Regions from separate parts of the Enterobacter sp. JS8-1 genome, predicted to be linked through region 1. Evidence: predicted binding sites of a transcription regulator. Region 1 holds the regulator's gene; each other region holds the start of a gene.
The links. The regulator CRP, encoded in region 1, controls carbon source genes, mostly activating them, when cyclic AMP is high. The targets are predictions, from matches to a motif close to ATGTGANNNNNNTCACAT.
Positions count from the first base shown of each region.

Region 2: a site for CRP is predicted at 1,891-1,908, ahead of msrB (peptide-methionine (R)-S-oxide reductase MsrB). Genes of this name have one in related genera too.
Region 3: a site for CRP is predicted at 1,678-1,695, ahead of cdd (cytidine deaminase). Genes of this name have one in related genera too.

Region 1 is NZ_CP185805.1:4,417,869-4,423,183, reverse strand. Features, by position in the region: gene argD (bifunctional acetylornithine/succinyldiaminopimelate transaminase) at 1-915, shown strand, start outside; gene ACOQH0_RS21180 (YccS/YhfK family putative transporter) at 912-2,999, opposite strand; gene crp (cAMP-activated global transcriptional regulator CRP) at 3,057-3,689, opposite strand; gene ACOQH0_RS21170 (OsmC family protein) at 4,001-4,405, shown strand; gene ACOQH0_RS21165 (phosphoribulokinase) at 4,472-5,315, opposite strand, start outside.
Region 2 is NZ_CP185805.1:1,899,325-1,904,639, forward strand. Features, by position in the region: gene ACOQH0_RS08975 (D-hexose-6-phosphate mutarotase) at 1-614, opposite strand, end outside; gene gapA (glyceraldehyde-3-phosphate dehydrogenase) at 689-1,684, opposite strand; gene msrB (peptide-methionine (R)-S-oxide reductase MsrB) at 2,026-2,439, shown strand; gene ACOQH0_RS08990 (YeaC family protein) at 2,481-2,759, shown strand; gene ACOQH0_RS08995 (glycoside hydrolase family 18 protein) at 2,817-4,076, opposite strand; gene pncA (bifunctional nicotinamidase/pyrazinamidase) at 4,294-4,935, opposite strand; gene ansA (asparaginase) at 4,945-5,315, opposite strand, start outside.
Region 3 is NZ_CP185805.1:3,221,724-3,227,038, forward strand. Features, by position in the region: gene dusC (tRNA dihydrouridine(16) synthase DusC) at 1-369, opposite strand, end outside; gene ACOQH0_RS15320 (CidA/LrgA family protein) at 537-932, shown strand; gene ACOQH0_RS15325 (CidB/LrgB family autolysis modulator) at 929-1,624, shown strand; gene cdd (cytidine deaminase) at 1,754-2,638, shown strand; gene sanA (outer membrane permeability protein SanA) at 2,765-3,484, shown strand; gene ACOQH0_RS15340 (glutamine synthetase family protein) at 3,605-4,993, shown strand; gene mglC (galactose/methyl galactoside ABC transporter permease MglC) at 5,038-5,315, opposite strand, start outside.

The sequences.
Region 1 (5,315 bases):
CTGTTTATGAACTCCGGCACCGAAGCCAACGAAACCGCCTTTAAGCTGGCGCGCTACCACGCCACCACGCGCCACAGCCCGTACAAAACCAAAATCATCGCCTTCCACAATGCCTTCCACGGACGCTCCTTCTTTACCGTCTCCGTTGGCGGCCAGCCGAAGTATTCAGACGGCTTCGGCCCGAAACCGGCAGACATTGTCCACGTGCCGTTTAACGATCTGCATGCCGTGAAAGCGGTAATGGACGACCACACCTGCGCGGTGGTGGTCGAGCCTATTCAGGGCGAAGGCGGCGTGACCGCAGCGACGCCGGAATTCCTGAAAGGGCTGCGCGAACTGTGTGACGAGCATCAGGCGCTGCTGGTCTTTGATGAAGTGCAGTGCGGCATGGGGCGCACCGGGGATCTGTTTGCCTACATGCACTACGGCGTGACGCCGGACATCCTGACCAGCGCCAAAGCGCTCGGCGGCGGTTTCCCGGTGAGTGCGGTACTGACGACGCAGGAGATTGCCTCTGCGTTCCACGTCGGCTCTCACGGCTCTACTTACGGCGGCAACCCGCTGGCAAGCGCCGTGGCGGGTGCCGCGTTTGATATTATCAATACGCCTGAGGTGCTGAACGGCGTTAGCGCGAAGCGTGAGCTGTTCGTGAAGCATCTTCAGCAGATTAACGATGAATATGATGTTTTCAGCGAGATCCGCGGCATGGGGCTGCTGATTGGCGCCGAGCTGAAGCCGCAGTTCAAAGGCCGCGCGCGTGATTTCCTGCACGCCGCCGCGCACGAAGGGGTGATGGTGCTCAATGCCGGACCTGACGTGATGCGCTTTGCGCCGTCGCTGGTGGTGGAAGATAAAGATATTGAGGACGGGTTAACCCGCTTTGCCGCGGCGGTCGCGAAGATCGTTAAAGGCTAATACTCGGTTCGCTTTAACCGGCGCGTTAACCAAATCCCGTGATGCGGGCGCTGACGCCATGCCACTGATGAAATGGTGTGCATGGTGTTCAAATGCCCCAGAACGCGCTGCAGATGCTGCTCAAGGGTGCTCATCGGCCCGTGGGTCAGCGTTTCAGGCGCTTCCAGAATATTCGAATCTCCCGATTCACCCGGCGAGTCATACTCCAGACGCTGCTGACACCTCTGCAACGCAATTTCACACGACTGCAAATAGCGCTGCGCCAGATCCGGCGTCAGCATCGTGTGCTCGCGCGCCAGCGTGGTCATGGCGTTAATGTGCTCGACGATAAACTGGCTGTGTGTCACCCACAGCTTCATGTCTGCAAGATAGTGCGAGTTAAACCCCGGCTCCTGCATCGCCTGATTGAGCGAGTTAAACAGCGCGTTGTGCGCCTGGTTGACCTTCATCCGCTGATACGCCAGCGGGGAGGGCTGCGGATCGTCGCTGAGGATCAGGCGAATGGCCTGCTGGTCGGCTTCCAGCGCGTCATGGGCGTTCTGCCTGAGCAATCCGCTCTGCCACTGCGGCCACAGCCAGACCATACCGCCGAAGGCAATCAGGCAGCCAATCAGTGTATCGACCAGACGAGCCACGATAAACTGCTCGCCGTTGAGCGTGAGCAGCTGCAGGGTGTACACCGCCGTGACCGTAAAGCCCACCATCGCCCAGCCGTAATTTTTACGGATGATCAGATAGCTCACCATGGTGATCGCCAGCATCCCGACCAGCGTATAGCCTTCCGGCACGTGGAAGTGAAGCGTCACGCCCGCAATAATCAGCCCGGCTAGCGTTCCGCCAGCCCGGTGGAAGATACGCACTCGCGTGGCCCCGTAGCCGTTCTGCGTGACAAACAGCACGGTCATTAAGATCCAGTAGGGTTTAGGCAGGTGCAGCGCCATGCCCATCAGGCTGGCAATGCTCAGCATCACGCTTATCCGCGCCGCGTTGCGCAGGGCGGCGGATTTCAGTGACAGATAGCTTTTGAGCGCAGGCAGCAGCGGCAGACGTTTCTGCTTATCCGCCATCAGGTCGCGGGGATAAAGCGGGCGCTGCGTACGCAACACGCGGGCGATACGGCTGAAGTGCCAGGCGGCAAACTGGCCTACCGGGTTATCCGGATGCTGACGGGCGATTTTCTCCAGCGCGCCGAGCTGTTTATCCATGTTAAAACGCGTGGGGTAGCGGTGATAGAGAATATCGTCAGCCAGTACCCTAAGCCGCGCGGCGACGGTCTGGGCGTTCCAGCGGATCACTGCTTCTGCATGGCTGCGCTCTACCAGCTTTTGTACCTCCTGCGGGTGGTGAAGGCTAACGGAGATATGCTCCTGCAGGTCCAGCCCCACCTGGAAAGTGCGCAGCAGCCGTTTGTATTCGTGGTTCTTGTTGGCGGCAAGCATGTGCAGCTGCTGGTAGCACTGGCTAATCAGGTCGACAACCTTTTGCTGGCGCGTCAGCAGCGGCGGCAGGGATTTCTCCGGGTCGGTATGTTGGGTGAGCAGGGTGTATTTGGCTTCACAGTAATCCGCAAGCTGCACATAGAGCAGGCTCAGGGATTCACGCAGCGGCTGTTCCCGCCAGAGCCAAAACCAGAACCAGTTAAACACCCCGTACCAGAGCGTGCCAAGGGCGTAGATCAGCAGCGGCTCCCACACCGGCATATTCCCGGCGAGGCTCAGGGTGAAGATAGCCGCAATCAGCGAGGCGGGCAGCAGGCGCGCGTGCAGCGAACTGATTTCCGCCGTCACGCCAAGCGTCATCGCCAGCACGGTCAGGATCAGGGGCAGAGGGATATCACGGGCAAGCAGGAGCTGTACGGCGAGACTACAGCCAGCAAACAGACAGCCACCGATAATCAGGCGTTTGAAAAAGCGCTTATGCGGCGTGTCCAGACCGGCAATGTTGCAGCAGGCGGGCACGAGGGAAAACAGCAGACCTTGCTGGAGGTGTCCGAGGATCAGGCCCACGGCCACAGGAAGGCACAACACCAGCGTTTGTCGCAGTGCGTAGTTAACTTCCGGGTGATAGATCAGCCTGCGCCACATGAGGAGTAGAGACAAAAACGGCGTGACACCTTGCGATGGCACGCCGTTTGAGCGGAATTAACGCGTTCCGTAAACCACGATGGTTTTACCGTGGGCGGAGATCAGGTTCTGGTCTTCCAGCATTTTCAGGATACGACCCACTGTTTCACGGGAGCAACCGACGATCTGACCAATTTCCTGGCGGGTAATTTTAATTTGCATGCCGTCAGGGTGGGTCATGGCGTCTGGCTGTTTTGCCAGGTTCAGCAGGGTCTGCGCGATACGGCCGGTTACGTCCAGGAAGGCGAGGTTACCCACTTTCTCAGACGTCACCTGCAGACGGCGCGCCATCTGGGAAGAAAGACGCATCAGGATGTCAGGATTAACCTGAATCAGCTGACGGAATTTCTTGTAAGAAATTTCAGCCACTTCACATGCTGTCTTTGCACGAACCCAGGCGCTACGTTCCTGGCCCTCTTCAAACAGGCCCAGTTCACCGATGAAATCGCCCTGGTTCAGATAAGAAAGGATCATCTCTTTCCCTTCTTCATCTTTGATCAGCACTGCCACCGAGCCTTTAACGATGTAATACAACGTTTCCGCTTTTTCACCCTGGTGAATCAGCGTGCTCTTCGATGGGTACTTATGAATGTGGCAATGAGACAAGAACCATTCGAGAGTCGGGTCTGTTTGCGGTTTGCCAAGCACCATGCGCTGTTATCCTCTGTTATAAGCTGTCACCAGAGTCATAAGATGCATCCGGACTCTGGGGTTGCAATCGAATTCTTACCCATACCCTGGGAAGTCGGCTGTCGTAACGTTTCGCAGCCAGTAAAGTTTGATGTCCTCTGCATACATGTGTAACGTCAATGTATTACTGTAGCATCCAGAGTGTTTTAGCATAGCTTTTGCCGCGTGTCTCCTGGTGTCTCGCTTCAGCATGATGCAGGTCGCCTTCCGTTGCGAGAAATGTAATGCACGCGTAATCTGTCACCAAAAATGCAACGTTGGAGTTAATGAATATGCAAGCGCGTGTCAAATGGGTTGAAGGTTTAACGTTCCTGGGCGAATCCGCTTCTGGACATCAGATTTTGATGGACGGTAACTCCGGCGACAAAGCCCCAAGCCCGATGGAGATGGTGCTGATGGCGGCGGGCGGATGCAGTGCAATTGACGTGGTGTCGATTTTGCAAAAAGGTCGCCATGATGTGACCGATTGCGAAGTGAAGCTTACTTCCGAACGTCGCGAAGAGGCGCCACGCCTGTTCACGCACATTAATCTGCACTTTATCGTGACCGGTAAAGAACTGAAAGATGCCGCAGTATCACGCGCCGTAGACCTTTCTGCGGAGAAATATTGCTCTGTGGCGTTAATGCTGGAGAAAGCGGTAAAAATCACGCATTCGTATGAAGTGATCGAGGCTTAATTATTGGGGCATCGTGCGTGTTGATGCCCTCACCCTAACCCTCTCCCACAGGGAGAGGGAACATGTTTACGCGATCTGCTTCCCTTCCATCAGCCGCTGGACCAGCGGCGTCATAATTAACTCCATCGCCAGCCCCATTTTTCCGCCCGGCACCACCAACGTATTCATGTGCGAAATAAACGAGCCCTGCAGCATCGCCAGCAGCCAGGGGTAATCAATGCCTTCGAGATTGCGGAAATGGATGACGACAAAGCTCTCATCCAGCGACGGGATCGTTTTGGCCGCAAACGGGTTGGAGGTATCCACCGTCGGCACGCGCTGGAAGTTGATGTGGGTGCGGGAGAACTGCGGCGTCAGGAAGTTGATGTAATCCTCCATGGAGCGCACGACGGAATCCATCACCGCTTCGCGAGAATGCCCGCGCTCGCTCATGTCACGCGTCAGCTTCTGGATCCATTCAAGGTTAACAATCGGCACCACGCCGACCAGCAGATCCACGTGACGCGCGACGTCGTGTTGAGGCGTGACCACGCCGCCGTGTAGCCCTTCGTAAAACAGCACGTCGGTCGGCTCCGGCAGCGGCTGCCACGGGGTGAACGTCCCCGGCACCTGATTCCAGGGAACCGCTTCGTCGTAGGTGTGCAGGTATTTGCGGGACTGCCCGGTCCCGCTCTGCCCGTATTCGCGGAAGGTTTGTTCCAGCAGGCTGAAATCGTTGGCTTCCGGCCCGAAATAGCTGATGTGTTTGCCCAGATCGCGCGCCTTGCGGATGGCCATGTCCATTTCCGGGCGCGTATAGCGGTGAAAGCTATCGCCCTCCACTTCTGCCGCCCGGAGATTCAGCTGTGCGAAAATCTTGCGAAAGGCGAGGCTGGTGGTGGTGGTACCCGCACCACTTGAGCCCGTTACG
Region 2 (5,315 bases), 2.3 Mb from region 1:
TCAGGGAACGTTTGCACCCCGTCGCTCAGCTTGCCTTCCTTCGCGTTATCCACCTTGTCGATAAAGGTATCACCAAGACCGCTCACTTTTACCGCGCTAATATCACCCACGTTGAAATAGGTGTGCAGGGCTGACGTGGTTTCAAACTCGCCATGGGCTTCCAGCTCAATTTCGCAGGTTTTCGCCAGCTTGAAGCGGGCATAAAGGGTGAAATCGTGCGACCACAGGTCGCGAGTTTCATCGTTTGCCTGCAGTTCAAAGGTCAGCACCGCGCCGTTATCATCTTCGTTGTGTGCTTTCAGCGTCCATTGTTGATTACGAGCAAAACCGTGAGACGGCAAACCCGGTTGTGCGGAAGGGCCAAACCACGGCCAGCAGATCGGTACGCCGCCACGGATAGCCGCTCCTTTTTTGAATGAGGTCGCATCGCTCAGCCATAAGCCTTCCACTTCTCCTTCCGGTTTCCAGGAGAGCAGGTGAGCGCCGTTCAGCGCCACGGATGCTTTTACGCGCGGATGGTCTACAACGATAATATCAGCACCGTCGATCTGACGGCGGGAGAGCACAGGGGTAAGTTGTTCGACTACCGGAAGTGCAAAAATTTTATTAATCATTAAGCAATCCTCTGTCTTAAAACAATAAAAAAGGCGACCGAAGTCGCCTTTTTGGATCAAACACTCATCTCAACTTATTTGGAGATGTGAGCGATCAGGTCCAGTACTTTGTTAGAGTAGCCGGTTTCGTTGTCGTACCAGGAAACCAGTTTAACGAAGTTGTCGTTCAGTGCGATACCAGCTTTAGCATCGAACACGGAAGTGCACACTTCGCCGTTGAAATCGGTAGATACAACGTCGTCTTCGGTGTAGCCCAGAACGCCTTTCATTGCGCCTTCGGAAGCAGCTTTAATTGCTTTCTTAATTTCTTCATAAGAAGCAGCTTTTTCCAGACGAACGGTCAGGTCAACAACGGACACGTTAGGAGTTGGAACGCGGAACGCCATACCCGTCAGTTTGCCGTTCAGCTCTGGCAGTACAACGCCTACAGCTTTAGCAGCACCGGTAGAAGATGGGATGATGTTCTGAGCTGCGCCACGGCCGCCGCGCCAGTCTTTGTGAGACGGGCCATCAACAGTTTTCTGAGTAGCGGTAGTTGCGTGAACGGTGGTCATCAGGCCTTCAACGATACCGAAGTTGTCGTTGATAACTTTAGCCAGTGGAGCCAGGCAGTTGGTGGTGCAGGATGCGTTGGAAACGATGTCCTGGCCAGCGTATTTTTCGAAGTTAGCACCACGAACGAACATTGGGGTGTTGTCTTTGGAAGGACCAGTCAGAACAACTTTCTTCGCACCAGCGGTGATGTGTTTACGTGCGGTTTCGTCGGTCAGGAAGATACCGGTAGCTTCAGCTACAACGTCAACACCAATTTCGTTCCATTTCAGGTTAGCTGGGTCTTTCTCAGCAGTAACGCGGATGGTTTTACCGTTAACAACCAGGTGGCCGTCTTTCACTTCAACGGTGCCGTCGAAACGACCGTGAGTTGAGTCGTACTTCAGCATGTACGCCATGTATTCAGCGTCCAGGAGATCGTTGATACCAACGATTTCGATGTCAGAACGTTTCTGAGCAGCACGGAAAACAATACGGCCGATACGGCCAAAACCGTTGATACCTACTTTGATAGTCATATATTCCACCAGCTATTTGTTAGTGAATAAAAGGTTGCCTGTAAAATTACAAAAACCTTACGCAGCGTCAAGCGGAATCGTGTCAATCATTGCGACAAATCAATCCTGTGACTAACGTTTGTGCGACTGACTCGCCTCACTTTCCCTTTGAGCTAGCAACCACATGGGGGCTGCGGCCGGGATTTTAAAGGCCTCGCAGGATAAAAATGTGAAACAGATCACAATTGCCTGACCGCCTTTTCGCGACACATAAGTTTAGAACAAAAGTGCACGCAAGGGTGTTAATGTTTTGTTAGAATTCGGGTCAGAAGATGTCTGTTTCTACAGCGAGATGTAAGCATATGTCGAACCAACGTAACCCCGACGATTTGAAAAAAAACCTCACAGAAATGCAGTTTTACGTGACGCAGAACCACGGAACGGAACCGCCATTCACCGGGCGTTTACTGCACAACAAACGAGACGGCGTCTACCACTGTCTGGTGTGCGATGCGCCGCTGTTTAATTCGCAAACAAAATATGATTCAGGCTGTGGCTGGCCGAGCTTTTACGAGCCGGTGAGCGATGACGCGATCCGCTATCTGACGGACTCCTCGCACGGCATGGTACGCACTGAAATTCGTTGCGGAAACTGTGATGCGCACCTCGGGCATGTCTTCCCCGATGGGCCTCAGCCAACGGGTGAGCGTTTTTGCGTGAATTCAGCTTCGTTAAGCTTCACTGATGACGAAAATGGCGATCACACTAAAGGTTGAAAAATCGATTCAGCAAATTATTCCTTTAAAAGGGAGACATCATGAATATTGATGACATGATTAGCGGTATGACACCGGAGGTTTATCAGCGTCTGGTGACGGCCGTTGAACTGGGAAAATGGCCTGATGGTGTGGCGCTCACCCCGGAGCAAAAAGAGAACAGTCTGCAGCTGGTGATGTTATGGCAGGCGCGCAACAACACTGACGCGCAGCACATGACTATCGATACCAAAGGCCAGATGGTGATGAAAAGCAAGCGCGAGCTGAAAGAAGACTTCGGCATCACGCCGAAGCCGATTGCGACGATGAAAATGCAATAACGGTGCGGGTTGATGCCCTTACCCAACCCTCTCCCCGTGGGAGAGGGCTTGATTGTCTTACTGCTTATGCGGGATCCCGAGCGACTCCGCCAGCTGCTTCGCTAACTGGTTGTTGTCGTCCGCGCCGTACTCCCAGAACATCGCCCCTGCCAGACCTTTCTCTTTGATGTAGTCCGCTTTGATCGCCACAGAACGTGGGTTCTCATAGGAAATCGCAAACAGCGCCTTCCCGTCGGCAGAATTCACCGACAGCCACGGCACCTTCGCCTGGTCATCCCAGTGCTCGGTAAAGCGCTTCTGCGGATCGTTCAACAGCTTCTTCACGATATCGTTGTACTTCACGTAGGTATCTTTGGTCAGGTCATAGCCGAGTGACTTGAACAACCCGATCTCCTGAGATCCGAAGTAGGGTTGGGTCACCGGATTTTTTTGCGCATCCGGTTTCGTCCAGTCGATCCCCGGCTCGACGGCGCGTTTCGGCACGCGGCCATAGAAACCGATCCCGAGGTTCATCTGCTGTGGCTTCAGCCCGGCGGCCAAATAATTGTTCACCACAAAATCGACGCTGTATTGATCGGCCGCGGCAACCGTCGGCCAGGCGCTGGAGTCATACAGGTTCGCGTTGAAATACTGCGTCCCGTACGCCATGTCGTAGGTCATCAGGTTGATATAATCGAGCAGCGGGGCGATGGCTTTGACATCCACCCAGCTTTTCGGACTTTCCGCATTCGCGCCTACCGCGATGGTAACCAGTTTTTTCTGCCCGAACGCCTCACGCATCTCTTTCAGCAGGGCGGTGAAGTTATCCCGGTCGGCAGGCGTGCTGGCAACCAGCCCCCACGCGCCGTTGACCGGATACTCCCAGTCGAGATCGATCCCGTCCAGGCCGTATTTATCGACGATCTCCTGCGCGGAGCGGATAAACACCGCGCGCGACTCTTTAGTTGCCGCTGCGCCAGAGAAGCCACGCGCCCCCCAGCCGCCAACAGAAAGCAGCACTTTGAGGTTCGGGTTTTGTTTACGCAGGGTCGGGATCAGTGCCAGGTCGGAGGCGACTTTTGGCGACAGCCAAATCTGATGCAGCTTTGCCGGATCTTTTAGGGCGGCGTTGGTTTCGTCTTTCTCACTGTTGTAAACAAGACCAAACGAGTAGTTCAGGTGAGTGATCTGGCGGACGTCCAGTGTATTGATATCGCCACCCGGTCCGGCGGTGACATCGCCACCCCCGTTAAAGTAGCCCACGGACATCAGGGTACTGGCGGAGGCAACTGACGCGCAAAGCAAGGGTAATGCTGCCAGCAAGGGCAAACGTTTCATACAAGTTCCTCTTTGACTTATCAAAAAAACCACGCCACAGAAAAAGCGTGGCGGAAAAATAACCTGATGAGAATAGCATTGCCGCTTCGCTGAGGATGCGAGGGAGTTCACTTTATGGGGATTGGGGAAGAAATGCCGGGTGGCGGCTTCGCCTTACCCGGCCTACTTTCTGTGGTTTTGTAGGCCGGGTAAGCGCAGCGCCACCCGGCTTAAAAGACTACGCCTGCGTTTCCAGCCAGTCTTCCAGCGTATACAGCGTCGCGCCTTCGGCGGCCATATCCATAAACGCCTGGGCGCTGTCCTGCGGGTTAATGTTCACCCCGCGGCAGCCGTCGGTGATGACGCTGACGGTATACCCCAACTGGAGCGCGTCCAGCACGGTAAACTTCACGCAGTAATCCGTCGCCAGGCCCAGCACAATCAGCTCCGTGATTTCGTGGTGACGTAACCATGCGTCCAGCGCCGTTTTCTGGCGATGCCCGTTATCAAAAAACGCGCTATAGCTGTCGATAGTCGGGTTTTCCCCTTTATGGAACACCGCGTCGATGGCCTTATGATTCAGGAGCGGATGCAGCTCCGCGCCTTCCGTCTGCTGTACACAGTGATCCGGCCAGAAGGTTTGCGCCAGCCCGTCGAGTTCACCCTGGGTGAAGGGCGCAACGTCGTGCTGGCTGGCAAAACTGCCGTGGTTCGCCGGGTGCCAGTCCTGGCTTGCGACAACCGCCTCGCCGCGGGCTTTGCACCAGTCAATCAGCGTATTCGCCACATCAACGGTGCTGTCACCTTCGGCGACGGCCAGCGCGCCGCCCGCGCAGAAATCATTTTGCAAATCGACCAGTAGCAGGGCGCGTTGCTTCATGTGGCCTCCTTATTCGTCCGGGGTCAGTTCGCCGCGCAGGTTTTGCATCATCGCGCTACGAATGGACTGGATGTCCAGATCCTGGCTCAGTAAATAGTGAAGTTTAGTCAGCGTTGCCTCAACGGTCATATCGAAGCCGCTGATGACTCCGGCATGTGCGAGCGCGTTGCCGGTGGCGTAGCCGCCCATGTTCACCTTGCCGGACATACACTGGGTCAGGTTCACCACCACGATCCCGCGCTCGCTGGCTTCCTGAAGCTCTTTCAGGAATTCGCCGTTCTGCGGGGCGTTGCCGACGCCGTAAGAGCGCAAAATCAGCGCTTTCACCGGCTGACGCAGGAAGTTACGTACCACGTCCGCAGAGATCCCAGGGTAAATCG
Region 3 (5,315 bases), 1.2 Mb from region 1:
CGCGCCGCGATAAATGAGTTCAGGATCTTTCAGCAACGTCGCCCCGCCCCCGCTGCCGTTCACCATCTTCGACGGACAGCCGCAGTTGAGATCGACGCCATAAGAGCCCAGCTCAACCGCACGGGCGGCGTTCTCCGCCAGCCATTCTGGGTACTGCCCCAGCAGCTGAATACGCACCAGCGTACCGGAGGTCGTCCGGCTCTGGTTGTGCAGCTCGGGGCACAGACGATAGAAGGATTTTACCGGCAACAACATATCGACCACGCGCAAAAACTCCGTCACGCAGAGATCGTAATCGTTCACCTCGGTCAGAAGCTCGCGCACGAGGGAGTCGAGCACGCCTTCCATAGGGGCCAGTAAAACACGCATAGCAGTACCTGTGAAAAAAGACGCGCTATAGTATCTGCTCTGTATGGTTGAGGAAAGCACGGCGTTCCATTCTGGAATGTCTGGTATGCTCAAATTTCATGATGTGATCCGTGGCACATTTCTGGGTTTAATTGTATGATGAATGCGTTTCATCAAGGACTTTCACCATGAGCAAATCACTGAATACAATCTGGCAGTATCTGCGCGCATTCGTCCTGATTTACGCCTGCCTGTACGCCGGGATTTTCATCGCCTCGCTGCTGCCGATCGTCATTCCCGGCAGCATTATCGGGATGCTGATCCTGTTTGTGCTGCTGGCGTTACAGGTGCTGCCCGCGAAGTGGGTCAATCCTGGCTGCTTCGTCCTTATCCGCTACATGGCGCTGCTTTTCGTGCCCATCGGCGTAGGTGTCATGCAATATTACGACGTGCTCAAAGCGCAGTTCGGCCCGATTGTCGTCTCCTGTGCGGTCAGTACGCTGGTGGTATTCCTGGTGGTGAGCTGGAGTTCGCACATCGTGCATGGCGAACGTAAAGTGGTCGGGGAGAAAACAAAAAAATGATGGCCAATATCTGGTGGTCGCTGCCGTTAACCCTGGCGGTGTTCTTCGCTGCACGAAAACTTGCCGTACGCTTCAAAATGCCTTTGCTCAACCCGCTGCTGGTGGCGATGGTGGTGATTATTCCGTTCCTGCTGCTCACCGGCATTCCCTACGAACGCTACTTCGCAGGGAGCAAAATTTTAAACGATCTGCTGCAGCCTGCCGTTGTCGCGCTGGCATTTCCTTTATATGAACAGCTGCACCAGATCCGCGCCCGATGGAAGTCCATCATCACCATCTGCTTTATCGGTAGCCTGGTGGCGATGATCACCGGCACCTCGGTGGCCCTGTTAATGGGCGCCTCTCCGCAGATTGCCGCCTCTATTCTGCCGAAGTCCGTCACCACACCGATTGCGATGGCCGTGGGCGGCAGCATCGGTGGCATTCCGGCTATCAGTGCGATGTGCGTGATTTTCGTCGGGATCCTGGGCGCGGTGTTTGGCCATACCCTGCTGAATCTGATGAAGATCCGCACCAAAGCTGCACGTGGTCTGGCGATGGGGACTGCATCTCACGCCCTGGGCACCGCGCGCTGCGCCGAAGTGGACTATCAGGAAGGGGCGTTTAGCTCGCTGGCGCTGGTGATCTGCGGGATTATCACCTCCCTGATTGCACCCTTTGTCTTCCCGATTATTCTGGCGGTGATGGGCTAAAATTTGCGATGCGTCGCGCAATTTTCATTTTGTTTTCATAAGTTGCATACATAATGAGAAGTGGATCACATATAAAGCCCCAACGGCTCCGTACACTACCGATCCATTAACCTTTATGAGGCAAACGCCATGCACCCACGTTTTCAAGCTGCTTTCGCCCAGCTTGCAGAGAATTTGCAATCAGCCCTGGCTCCGGTTCTGGCGGATGCGCATTTCCCCGCCCAGCTGACGGCGGAGCAGGTCACGACGCTGAAACAGGCAACGGGACTGGATGAAGACGCGCTGGCTTTCGCACTGCTGCCCCTGGCTGCTGCCTGCGCGCGTGCCGACCTTTCCCACTTCAACGTCGGCGCCATTGCACGCGGCGTAAGCGGAACCTGGTACTTCGGCGGAAACATGGAGTTCCTCGGTGCGACCATGCAGCAGACCGTTCACGCCGAGCAAAGCGCCATCAGCCACGCCTGGATGCGCGGTGAAAAAGCGTTGAGCGCCATCACCGTTAACTACACCCCTTGCGGTCACTGCCGTCAGTTTATGAACGAGCTGAACAGCGGGCTGCAGTTGCGCATTAACCTGCCGGGCCGCGCGCCGCATACGCTGGGGGATTACCTGCCGGACGCCTTCGGTCCGAAAGATCTCGAGATTAAAACGCTGCTGATGGACGAGCAGGATCACGGTTTCGCCCTGTCCGGCGATGACCTGAGCGAAGCGGCCATTCGTGCGGCGAACAAGAGCCATACGCCATACAGTCAATCGCCAAGCGGCGTGGCGCTACAGTGCCGTGATGGCCGCATCTTTACCGGCAGCTATGCGGAGAACGCCGCGTTTAACCCTACGCTGCCTCCGCTGCAGGGCGCACTTAACCTGCTGAGCCTGAACGGCTACGACTATCCGGACATTCAGCGCGCCATTCTGGCAGAAAAAGCCGATGCGCCGCTGATTCAGTGGGACGCCACCGCCGCGACGCTGAAAGCGCTGGGCTGCACCACAATCGACCGCGTGCTGCTTGCCTGAACCTTCCGGCGGGCAGAAATGTCCGCCAGTTTGCTGAAAAAGCCCTCAGTTGATTCACCGTTTCTTGCGCTAACCAGGCGGGTACAGTAGCCTGAGTGAACTTTCATCCACGAACGAGCCATCTCCATGTTAAAGCGCGTTTTTTACAGCCTGTCTGTCCTGGTCGGCATACTGCTGTTGATCGTGCTCGGTCTCGACCGCTGGATGAGCTGGAAAACCGCCCCCTACATTTTTGACGACCTCCAGGATCTTCCCTACCGTCAGGTTGGCGTGGTGCTCGGCACCGCCAAGTATTACCGCACCGGCGTGATCAACCAGTATTACCGCTACCGCATACAGGGTGCGCTGAACGCCTATAACAGCGGCAAGGTGAATTACCTGCTGCTGAGCGGCGATAACGCCCTGCAAAGCTACAACGAACCGGTGACGATGCGTAAGGACCTGATTGCCGCAGGCGTCGATCCTGCCGATATCGTGCTCGACTACGCCGGGTTCCGCACCCTGGACTCCATCGTGCGCACCCGCAAGGTGTTCGACACTAACGATTTCATCATCATCACCCAGCGCTTCCACTGCGAGCGCGCGCTGTTTATTGCGCTGCATATGGGTATCCAGGCGCAGTGCTACGCCGTGCCGTCGCCAAAAGATATGCTGAGCGTGCGCGTGCGCGAGTTCGGTGCCCGCTTTGGCGCATTAGCCGATCTCTACATCTTCAAACGTGAACCGCGCTTTTTAGGCCCGCTGGTGCCGATCCCGGCGATGCACGAAGTGCCGGAAGATGCGCAGGGTTACCCGGCGGTGACGCCAGAACAGCTGCTCGATCTGCAGAAAAAAGAGAAAAAATAGCTTCCGTTTATAGTTTCTTTACGCCGGGTGCCGCGCTTTTTATCCCCTCTTTACGCCTAACCTTTTACGCTGAGTTCACTGCCGCTACGGCTTCATTGAAGACTGACTATGAACTCGATAATGAACGCGTTTTTCCTGAAAAGTATCCGCCCGTACTTTACTTTCCCGGGCCTGGCGCTACCGACCGCGCTCAATTCCGGCCTCTATCTTGAGGAGAAGCTTGCCACCCTGAAGCAGAGCCTGTCGGTGGAAGTGGCGGATTATCTCGAGCGTTACCCGCAAACCAAACACATCGATGTCTGCCTCAACGATAGCAACGGCATTATGCGCGGTAAGCGACTTTCCGTAGACAGCATGCTAAGTCTGGAGAAAGGCTGTTATTTTCCTCTCTCGGTCTATTCGATGGATCAAAAAGGGAAAGTCGCCGCGTCACGTGACGATGAGCCAGACCGACTTTGCATGCCGGTTGCCGGTTCCCTCCGCCCCTCTTCGCACGATCCGCTGCATACCGCACAGATCCTCCTGACGATGAAGGACATCGACGGGCAACCTTGCCCCCTTGAGCCACGCGTCATATTGCAGAACGTTCTGGCGCGTTTTCATCAGCACGGGCTGTATCCGGTTATTGCGCCGGAAATTGAGTTCTACCTGACGGGGCCTGGCACTCAGGAGCTGCAGAATCAGGGCTGCTTTCACATGGATACGTCGTCAGCTCACGCTGCGCTGTTTGACGAGCTGGAACAGCTGGCACACCAGCAGCATATTCCCCTGACCGGAATTGTGGCAGAGGCTGAATCAGGTCAGTTCGAGTTAAACCTGAAGCACAGCCATCGGGTCGTGGAGGTCTGTGACAATATCCTGGCACTGCGTCGGTTAACGCGGTTTGTCGCTGAAAAGCACGGCCTTCAGGCTAACTTTATGGCCAAGCCGTTCAGCCACTTGTCCGGCAGCGGGCTGCATTTTCATTTCAGCCTGAATGATACTCACGGTGATAACGTATTTGCCTCACCGGCTGATGAACTCAATAGCATGATGCGCTTATGCATCGCAGGTCAGCTGGCGCTGATGCCCGCCTCCATCGCCATTCTGGCCCCCGGCGTTAACGCTTTCCGGCGCCTTCGTAAAAACCTCACAGAGCCATTATTCCATTCATGGGGTTATAACACCCGCACTGCCGCGCTGCGTATCCCCTGCTCTGATGAGAGCAACCGTCGTATTGAGTATCGTCTGGCGGGCGCTGATGCCAACCCGTATCTCGTTGCGGCAACCATCCTGACAGGCATGTTGTACGGTCTGGAAAATGTCGATGAGGATGATTTACCGGAACCGCAGCGTGATGAGCCAGAACTTCCACTGTTCCAGCAGCAGGCAATCGAGGCGTTTTCCCGCTGCCAGTATCTCACCGACAGCTTAGGCGAAGCCTTTTCAGAACAGTGGATAGCCTGCAAGCTTTCTGAACTTGACTGGTTCGAGAGCATAGTCACCGGACAGGAATCCACGCTAGCGTAAAAAAAAGCCCGCTCAATGAGCGGGCCGGATAATGCGAGATGCCATTATTTCTTACGTGCGTATTTCAGTGAGTCCAGCGCAACCGCGAAGATGATGATGGCGCCTTTGATGATGTACTGCCAGTACGGGTTCACACCGATGTAGGTCAGACCGTAGTTGATGACGGTAAAGATAATCACACCGGTGACCACGCCGAGCACGGTACCCACGCCGCCGCTGAAGGAGACGCCACCCACCACGCAGGCCGCAATCGCATCCAGCTCGTACATGAAGCCAAGGTTGTTGGTGGCAGAGCCGATACGGCCCGCTTCCAGCATCCCGC